4 regions of the Nocardiopsis valliformis DSM 45023 genome follow, and region 2 is predicted to be linked to each of the others. Evidence: riboswitches for the same ligand, from Rfam matches in the RefSeq annotation. Region 2 holds a riboswitch; each other region holds the start of a gene.
The links. A riboswitch is a leader RNA that binds a small molecule or an ion and turns the genes downstream of it on or off. The one in region 2 is predicted to bind thiamine pyrophosphate.
Positions count from the first base shown of each region.

Region 1 (2,194 bases), on a different contig from region 2:
CCTCCGCGGAACGCGCGGCCGCCTCGGGGTCGTTGTTGGACCGGCCGATAACCGGATCGGCGCCGACGATGTCGCGGGCCATCGGCACCGGCAGGTCGCGCTGGCCCAGGTGCAGGACGTCGGCGCGCACCGCGCGGGCGATGTCGGCGCGGTCGTTGACCGCGAGCATGGCCCCGTAGCGCTCGCACGCCTCCCGCATGGTCTCGAGCGCGGCCAGCTCCTGGCGGGCCTCCAGGCCCTTGTCCCGGAGCTGGATGATGTCCACTCCCCCAGCCAGGGCGGCGTCCGCGAACTCCGCGAGATCACCGCGCTCGGTCCGGGCGTCGGTGCACAGGTACAGAAGGGATGTGTCCAGGCGCTTGCGCAGGCTGGTTCCGTGGCTGGTCCTCACACCATCCACCCTAGGCCCTGGAGCACCAGCGGCCTAGGGCAGTCTCCACGGCAAGTCGCTGGAACGCCGTGCTCCGTACGACTAGAAAGCCATACTCTGGGCCCGGCGGCGCACCTCGGTGCCCCGGTTCTCGCGCATGGCCTGGATCGGCGTGCCCGGCAGGGTGTCGTCCGGGGTGAACAGCCAGCGCAGGGCCTCCTCGGTGGAGAAACCGGCGTCGGTGAGCAGCACAATGGTGCCCGGCAGGCCCTTGACCAGGTCATCGCCGTCCAGGAAGGCAGCGGGGATGGAGAGCTCACCGGCGCGGACCACGCCCATCAGGCGGTTCTCACGGATGTAGGTCTTGATCCGGTTGGGGCTCACGCCCAGCGGCCTGGCCGCCTCGCGCAGGGTCAGCCATTCGCCGACGAGTTCGTCGAGTTCACGATCGCTTTGTGTCACCTCACCAATCTGCCACACCCTGCCGCTTCCCGGAGACCATCGGGCGGCGTGGGAGGCGTCCGTCTCGGAGATCCCCACCACTCCCCGCTGGACGTCCTCCCCTAGGATGGAGGCTGAACAGACACGTCCCGCGGGAGCCGGGTGGACCCGGCTGAGAGGGAGGCTCACCGCTTCCGACCGCACGAACCTGATCCGGGTCATGCCGGCGAAGGGAGTGGAATACGGCGCCATGCGCACCTTCGAAGTTCCTTCTCACGAACAGATTCGTCCTACCAATACCGTCGTGGTGATCGGCGGCGGAGTCATCGGGCGGGTCACCGCCTGGCGGGCCGCACAGCGCAGCCTGGCCGTCACCCTGGTCGAACCCGACCCGGTCACCGAGCCCTCCGACGCCCGCGCCTCCTCGACCGTCGCGGCTGGCATGCTCACCCCCGCCACCGAAGCGGTGTTCGGGGAGGAGGAGCTGATGGAGTTCGGCGTGCGCTCCGCACGCCTGTACGACGACTTCGTCACCGAACTCCAGGAAGCCAGCGGTGTCGACGTCGGCCACCGGCGCACCGGGACACTGCTGGTCGCCTTCGACCGCGACGACCTGGCGGTCCTGACCGACCTGCACGCCCTCCAACAGCGCCTGGGCATCGCCACCGAACGACTCACCAGCCGCGAGTGCCGACGCCTGGAGCCCACACTCGCCCCGGGTGTGCGCGGCGGGGTACTGGCCCCCGAGGACCACTCCGTGGACCCGCGCAGGCTGCTGCTGGCGCTGGCCCAGGCCGGTGAGCAGGCGGGGGTGCGCGAGATCGCCGGACACGCCGAGGAGGTCACCTCCCCCGGCCCCGACGGCGCCCGGCTGGGCGTGCGCCTGGCCGACCCGCCACCACCCTCAACGGACGCCTACGGCGCAGTACCTTTTATTCTCCCCGCCGATCAGGTCGTCCTGGCCGCGGGCTGCTGGGGCGACCGCGTCAAGGTACCCGAGCCGGTGGTGCCACCGCTGCGCCCGGTCAAGGGACAGCTGCTGCGCGCTCGGGTCCCGGCCGGGGAACCCTCGCTGGTCAACCGCACCGTACGCGGCCTGGTCCGCGGCTTCCCGGTGTACCTGGTGCCCCGGGGCGACGGCGAGGTGATCGTGGGCGCGACCCAGGAAGAGCTGGGCCACGACACCTCCCTGACCGTGGGCGGGCTCTGGCAGGTCCTTCGGGACGCGCGCGAACTCGTCCCGGGGGTGAGCGAGCTGGAGATCACCGAGACCTGTGTGGGGCTGCGGCCGGGCTCGCCCGACAACGAACCCCTGCTGGGGCCCACCCGGGTTCCCGGCCTGCACCTGGCCGCCGGGCACTTCCGGCACGGGGTGCTGCTCGC
Region 1 is NZ_ANAZ01000014.1:211,199-213,392, reverse strand. It holds gene thiE (thiamine phosphate synthase) at 1-391, opposite strand, end outside; gene D457_RS0116185 (Rv2175c family DNA-binding protein) at 473-832, opposite strand; TPP riboswitch at 953-1,063, shown strand; gene D457_RS0116180 (FAD-dependent oxidoreductase) at 1,062-2,194, shown strand, end outside.
Region 1: it holds a riboswitch for thiamine pyrophosphate, as region 2 does, so the genes downstream of both, D457_RS0116180 (FAD-dependent oxidoreductase) here and tenA (thiaminase II) in region 2, are expected to answer to the same signal.

Region 2 (2,194 bases):
ACGGCCATCCCCTTGGGGAAGGCCGCAAGGTCCAGCGCCTCCAGGTCCAGACGACGGCGCACGGCGGGATAGCCGGTGTTGAGGACCTGGAATCCGCGGTCCAGGACATAGCCGTCCGCCACGGTGCCGCCGACCCGGCCGCCCACTCTGTCCTCAGCCTCCAGGACAGCCACGTCCAGCCCCGCGCCCGCGAGGTCGGCCGCCGCCACCAGGCCGGCCGGCCCCGCCCCCACGATCACGACGTCACAGTTGCGCGGTAGCTCGGTCATCGCACCAGCCTACGCAAGCGGTTCCCGCCCGCCGGGCCGAATCGCCCGGGCACCGAGGGTCGGCCGGCGCCGCCCCCGGTCATCGCGGCCAGGCCTCCCGGCGCCAGGCGGCGTCCCAGAACATCCACTCGTAGTTCGTGGCCCGCACGAACGCCTCGCGCATCCGCGCCACCGTCGCCTCACCCGCACCCTCGGCGAGCCGGTCGGCGATCGCCTTGACCTGTTCGGTGGACCTGGCGAACTCCTCGTCGCCGTAGGTGGCGATCCACTCGCCGTAGGGGTGCTCGGCGAGGTCCCCGGCCTTGGCCATGAGCCGCTCCCCGACGTCGGTGTAGACCCAGAAGCAGGGCAGCACCCCGGCCACCAGTTCGGGGTAGCCCTGGGTGTGCGCGATCGAGAGCACGTAGGAGGTGTAGGCGGTGCAGGTCGGTGAGGGCCGAACGTCCTCCCCGATACTGCCCACGCTGCCCTCGTGCAGCGAACTCTCCACCATGATCGCGCCGTGCGCCGCCTTGGCGAAGAACGCGATCTCGTCGCTGGTCTCGGCCTTGGCCGCCGCCGAGGCCAGAGCGCGCGCGTATCCGCGCAGGTAGAGGGCGTCCTGGATCATGTAGTAGTCGAACCGTTCCCGGCTCAGACTCCCGTCCCCGATCCCTTGGACGAACGGCAGGACATCAATGGCGTCTCGTGTCGACGCGGTCTCCTCCCATACCCGGGCACAGAAACCAGTCATCAGGCGATCCCTTCGCTAGCACGATCCAGAGCAGGTTCGACGGGTGTGATCTCAGCCCCGGCCGTTCGCCGGGGCACCCCGTGCCTGCGCCGGACCCTACCGGCTCCGCTCCGGCGCAAGGAGTTCGGGGCGAGTCCGGCCTCCCCCCCCCGGCCCCAGGGACTACCCCGCAGGCGCAGGGACGAGGACCACCCCGGGCCGGTCGAGGGCGTCGATGCCGGACTACCCCCGCAGACGCGGAGACGGGCAGCACCTGCCGGACCACCCCGGTCACCAGGGGACTATCCCCGCAGGCGCGGGTGTCCAGCGTCATGGGACTTGATCTGAGAAAGGTCTTTGACCAGCAGCGGATCATCTGTTCCGGCGCGGTCATGATGAGAGTCCGACAATCGGTCAGCTCTTTTTCGCTGCCCGTCCCGAACATGAATCGTTCGCAAGAGCCGCTTCTGCTCGCGGTAACCAGCACGACCAAAGGGCCTCGCGTAACTTCCGCGCGGCCGGGTCAGTGAGGGGACCCCGTCCACGGCGCCGTCCCCGCGGGCCTGGGCCAGCCAAGATGAGGAAGGCGGCGGCGCTGTGCCGGTACTTGTCGCGAGTGGACGCACCCAGGCCGGTGGTCGAAGCCAGTTGGTCGGTGAGGGAGGCGAGCTCGCCCGCCAGATCCTGAGAGAGGTCGTAAGTGTGCCGCGGCCGCCCGGTCCGTGTGTTTCCAGAAGTCCATGGTCACCTGCTTCCTTTCGGACACGCCTCACCCACCGCTGATTTGCCCCTGACACGGGTGTCAGGTTCTAACGTGGCCAGGCGCTCCGTGCGCCAACGTGCGCACGGACGCCGGACGGCCACCACGAGGAAGAGGAGCAGACGATGTCGTCTCTGGGGATTATCGGAAGCGGGAACATCGGAACCGCGATCGCGCGGCTGGCGGTCGCGGCGGACATCGACGTGGTGATCGCCAACTCACGGGGTCCGCAGAGCCTGACCGGTCTGGTCGAAGAGCTGGGGCAGCACGCCACCGCCGCCACCGTGGAGGAGGCCGCCCGTGCGGGGGAGGCGACCGTGCTCAGCATCCCGCTGACCGCCTACAGCGCTCTACCCGAAGGACTGCTGCGCGGGCGGACGGTGCTGGACACCGGCAACTACTATCCCTTCCGCGACGGTCGCATCGCCGAACTCGACTCCGAGGAGATGACCA
Region 2 is NZ_ANAZ01000040.1:1,175-3,368, reverse strand. It holds gene D457_RS0126885 (NAD(P)/FAD-dependent oxidoreductase) at 1-269, opposite strand, end outside; gene tenA (thiaminase II) at 349-1,002, opposite strand; TPP riboswitch at 992-1,093, opposite strand; partial or broken gene D457_RS0126875 (NADPH-dependent F420 reductase) at 1,864-2,194, shown strand, end outside.

Region 3 (2,194 bases), on a different contig from region 2:
GGATGAGGAGGGGGACCGGCCGGTCGGGCCGGTCCCCTTTCTCTGCCCCTATCCCCGGTGATCTTGCTACCAGAAGCCCGGAGCCACTGGAACCCAAGGCGCCGAAATCGCCCCTGGTAGCAAGATCACGGCTGAAAGGGGTGTTGCGACAACCAGTTGAATCCGCCTTACCACCAAAGGTGGAAATGGTGAACAGGGCCCTGGCCGCCGCCCGCGTCGATGTCGTCCGCGCGGCGCAGGGCCTCGGTGAGGTAGGCCTTGGCGTCCGCCACCGCGGTGACCGTGTCCGGTCGCTGTGGGAGCAGAGCGGCGATCGATGAGGACAGGGTGCAGCCGGTGCCGTGGGTGTTGCGGGTGTCCACCCGCCCGGCGCGGAACTCCACCGGCTCCGACTCCCCGTCCACCAGCAGGTCCACGCTCTCCTCGCCCGGCAGGTGCCCGCCCTTCAACAGGACCCGGCGCGGGCCCAGTTCCAGGAGGCGTTCGGCCTGGTCGCGCATCTCCTTGAGGCTGGTGGCCTCGGCCGTGCCGAGCAGGTCGGCGGCCTCGGGCAGGTTCGGGGTGATCAGGTCCGCGCGCGGCACCAGCTCGGTGCGCAGGGCCTCAATCGCTGAGCTCTGTAGCAGCCGGTCGCCGCTCTTGGCCACCATCACCGGGTCCACGACCACGTTCGGCAGCTCGTAGCGGTCCACGGCGGCCGCGACCGCCTCGGTGACCTCGGAGGTGGACAGCATCCCCACCTTGACCGCGTGCACGGTCGCGTCGGTGAACAGGGTGTCCATCTGGTCGGTGACGAACGAGGCGGGAACCCCGTGCACCCCGGTGACCCCGCGGGTGGACTGGGCGGTCAACGCCGTCACCACGGTCATCCCGAAGACCCCGTGCGCGGAGAACGACTTCAGGTCGGCCTGGATGCCGGCGCCCCCGCTGGGGTCGCTGCCGGCGATGGACACGACGTTGTACGCGCTCATTGGCGTTCCTTCGCTAGTACGAACTAGGGCAGGTTCGACGGGTGTGCTCTCAGCCGGGAGAACTCTCTCCGGCACCCCGCGCCGCCGGGGCCTCACGGCCCCGGCCTCGGTGTTCGTTTGTGGTGTTTTCGACTGTAACGGACGGTCTTCCGGGTCGCAGCGTCCTCCCTAGACGGAGGTGCTGTGCGGCACGGCCGCGTCCTCGCTCTGGAGCCGCTTGCGTCGCTCCCACACGATCGCGGCGACGACGACGGCGAAGCCGACCACCATCAGGGTCACCGTCACCGGTACGTCGGTGGGCGCGAGGATTTCCCGCTCCTCGTTCTGCCAGGGCCACAGGGCACGCAGGGACCCCGCCATCAGTCCGGTGAGGACCACCAGGGTCATGTGGTGGAAGTTCTCCAGCAGGTACTGGAGGATCTTCACGAAGACGGCCAGGCCCGTGATCATGCCGAGGGCGAAGGTGCCCAGGTAGACGAAGTCCAGGCTCGCTACCGCGTCCTTGGTCGGCGTGTACAGGCCGACGGTCAGCAGGATGAAGGAACCCGACATGCCAGGCAGGACCAGGGCGCAGATGGCCACCGAGGCCACCAGGAAGACCACTGCCGGGTGGGTGGGCAGGTCGGCGCCGGGAAGGCCGGTGAGGAAGAAGGTCAGGGCGGCGAAGGCCAGGGCCAGCAGGTAGTGTCCCGCGCGCCAGGTGCGCCCCGCACCGGTGTAGGGGATCCACAGGCAGGCGAGTACGAGGCCGAAGAAGACGGCGTAGGCGTACTGGGTGTACTCCTCGACCAGCGGAGCGATGAGCAGGAGCGCCATCACCAGGGCCACGGCCATACCGATGAGCGCGGGGACCAGAACCGGCCAGTCCACCTGGCGGAACTGCTCCATGGCCCGGTCCTTGCCGCGACCCCGTGGTACGTCGGTGACGTAGCGCTTGATCCCGCTGACCACGTGGCCCGCGCCGCCGATGAGCTTGTCGTAGAGGCCGACGATCAGAGCGACCGTGCCGCCGCTGATACCGGGCAGCGCCTCGGAGGTGCCGACGGCCCCGCCGCGCACCGCGTTGAAGATGTAGGAGCCTACTGACTTGGCCATGTTGTCGGGCGCGGCCCCGGGGGAGCCCCGGGAGAGGGCGCCGTCCTCCGTCCTGATGGGGCCGCCGGTCCCGTTTCCACGGCTGGCCGGCGGTCAAAGGGGTGCTGTTGTGCGCGGGTCGCCAGGAC
Region 3 is NZ_ANAZ01000004.1:9,853-12,046, forward strand. It holds gene thiD (bifunctional hydroxymethylpyrimidine kinase/phosphomethylpyrimidine kinase) at 168-971, opposite strand; TPP riboswitch at 960-1,060, opposite strand; gene D457_RS0104750 (DUF368 domain-containing protein) at 1,140-2,066, opposite strand.
Region 3: it holds a riboswitch for thiamine pyrophosphate, as region 2 does, so the genes downstream of both, thiD (bifunctional hydroxymethylpyrimidine kinase/phosphomethylpyrimidine kinase) here and tenA (thiaminase II) in region 2, are expected to answer to the same signal.

Region 4 (2,194 bases), on a different contig from region 2:
TCGCGCAGGCCGCTTCCTGCGCTGGCGCCTGGAACCCTGACACCGTCTACACCGGCGGCGGCCAGGCCTCTTACGAGGGCCGCAACTACACCGCCCAGTGGTGGACGCGGAACGAGCGCCCCGGCGCCTCGGACGTCTGGGCCGACCAGGGCCCCTGCGGCACCGACGGAGGCGGCGAGCAGCCGGGGCCGAGCGACTTCCTCGTCAGCGAGGCCCAGTTCAACCAGATGTTCCCGCACCGGAACCCCTTCTACACGTACAGCGGACTCGTCGACGCCCTGAGCTCCTACCCGGGCTTCACCAATACCGGCAGCGTCGAGGTGCAGCGGCGTGAGGCCGCCGCGTTCCTGGCCAACGTCAGCCACGAGACCGGCGGGCTGGTGTACATCAGGGAGATCAACGAGGACAACTACCCGCACTACTGCGACTGGAGCCAGCCCTTCGGCTGTCCGGCCGGCCAGGACGCCTACTACGGCAAGGGCCCGATCCAGCTGAGCTGGAACTACAACTACAAGGCCGCCGGTGACGCCCTCGGCGTCGACCTGCTGAACAACCCCTACCTGGTCGAGCAGGACTCGGCCATCGCCTGGCGGACCGGTCTCTGGTTCTGGAACACCCAGTCCGGCGCCGGGACGATGTCGGGGCACACCGCCATCGTCGACGGCCACGGCTTCGGCGAGACGATCCGCTCCATCAACGGCTCGATCGAGTGCAACGGCGGCAATCCCGGTCAGGTCCAGAGCCGCATCAACACGTTCACGCAGTTCACCCAGATCCTCGGCACCACCACGGGATCGAACCTGAGCTGCTGACCCGCTGCCGCCCGCGCGCACGTCACTGGGCGGAACCTCCAAGTAAGAACAAGGAGGGCTGTGGGTTGAAAACATCCCACAGCCCTCCTTGTTGCCTCATAATGGAGTGATTCCGACAGGGGAGCGCGTGAGCGCTGAGAGTGCGGCACCCGGCCGCAGACCCTTACACACCTGATCTGGGTCATGCCAGCGAAGGAAGTCGTAGGAAACCGTCATCGTGCGCGCGTCCCCGTGCGCACAGGTGGCGCTCTTGGCCACATGGGCCCTCGTCACCTCCGACGAAGGGACTTGACCAGCATGAGTACCGAAAGCGGTCGCGAGACCGACCCCGAACAGACCGGCACCGAGCGGATCGGGTTCGTCCAGGGCGTCCAGGCCGGACTGCGGAGCTGGCGCACCGTAGACATCGTCGTGGCCGCCGTGATCGGCGTCGCCGTGGGCGTCGTCTTCTGGCTGTGGAACATCGTCTGGTCGGTCACCACACCGCTGTTCGTCGCCTTCCCGCCCGGGCAGGCCGTCGTCTACGGCATGTGGCTGATCTCGGGCGTGCTCGGCGGCCTCATCATCCGCAAGCCCGGGGCCGCCCTGCTCACCTCGATCGCGGCCGCCTCGGTCTCCGCGGTCCTGGGCACCCAGTGGGGCATGCAGGTCATCCTGGACGGTGCCCTTCAGGGCATCCTGCCCGAGCTGGTCTTCCTCGCCTTCGCCTACAAGCGCTGGAACATGGGCGTGGCCGTGCTCGCGGCCGCTGTCGCCGGTCTGTCCCCGGCCCTGCGCGACAACATCGTCTACAACGTCACCTGGCCGCTGCACTACCAGCTGACCTACGGGGTGATCGTGGTGATCAGCGCCGCGCTCATCGCCGGTGTGGGCGCGCGCCTGCTCACCACCGCGCTGGCCAAGTCCGGCGCACTGGCCCCCTTCCCGTCGGCCAAGGGCTGACACGTGGCCGCACCGAACGCACGCGGCGGGAGCAGCGCGAGCCCGGGGAGCGGAGTGCGGGTGGAGCTGTCCGGCTGGGGTTGGAAGCACTCCGGCCGCGACACCCACGCTCTGCGCGGGGTGGACCTGACCATCGAACCCGGGGAGCGGGTGCTGCTGCTCGGCGCCTCGGGCGCGGGCAAGTCCACCCTGCTGCACTCCCTGGCCGGGCTCACCGGTGAGGACGCCGCCATCAGCGGCGATCACGAGGGCTCGCTGCTAGTGGACGGTGAGCCCGCGAACCGGAGCCGGGGCGGGGTCGGGCTGGTCAGCCAGGACCCCGAGACCCAGCTCGTGATGGCCCGGGCCGGGGACGACGTCGCCTTCGGCCTGGAGAACCTGGGTGTGGACCCGGAGCTGATCTGGCCGCGGGTCGAGGCGTCCCTGGACGAGGTCGGTTT
Region 4 is NZ_ANAZ01000010.1:121,592-123,785, forward strand. It holds gene D457_RS0111295 (glycoside hydrolase family 19 protein) at 1-812, shown strand, start outside; TPP riboswitch at 920-1,027, shown strand; gene D457_RS0111300 (ECF transporter S component) at 1,110-1,754, shown strand; gene D457_RS32345 (ABC transporter ATP-binding protein) at 1,758-2,194, shown strand, end outside.
Region 4: it holds a riboswitch for thiamine pyrophosphate, as region 2 does, so the genes downstream of both, D457_RS0111300 (ECF transporter S component) here and tenA (thiaminase II) in region 2, are expected to answer to the same signal.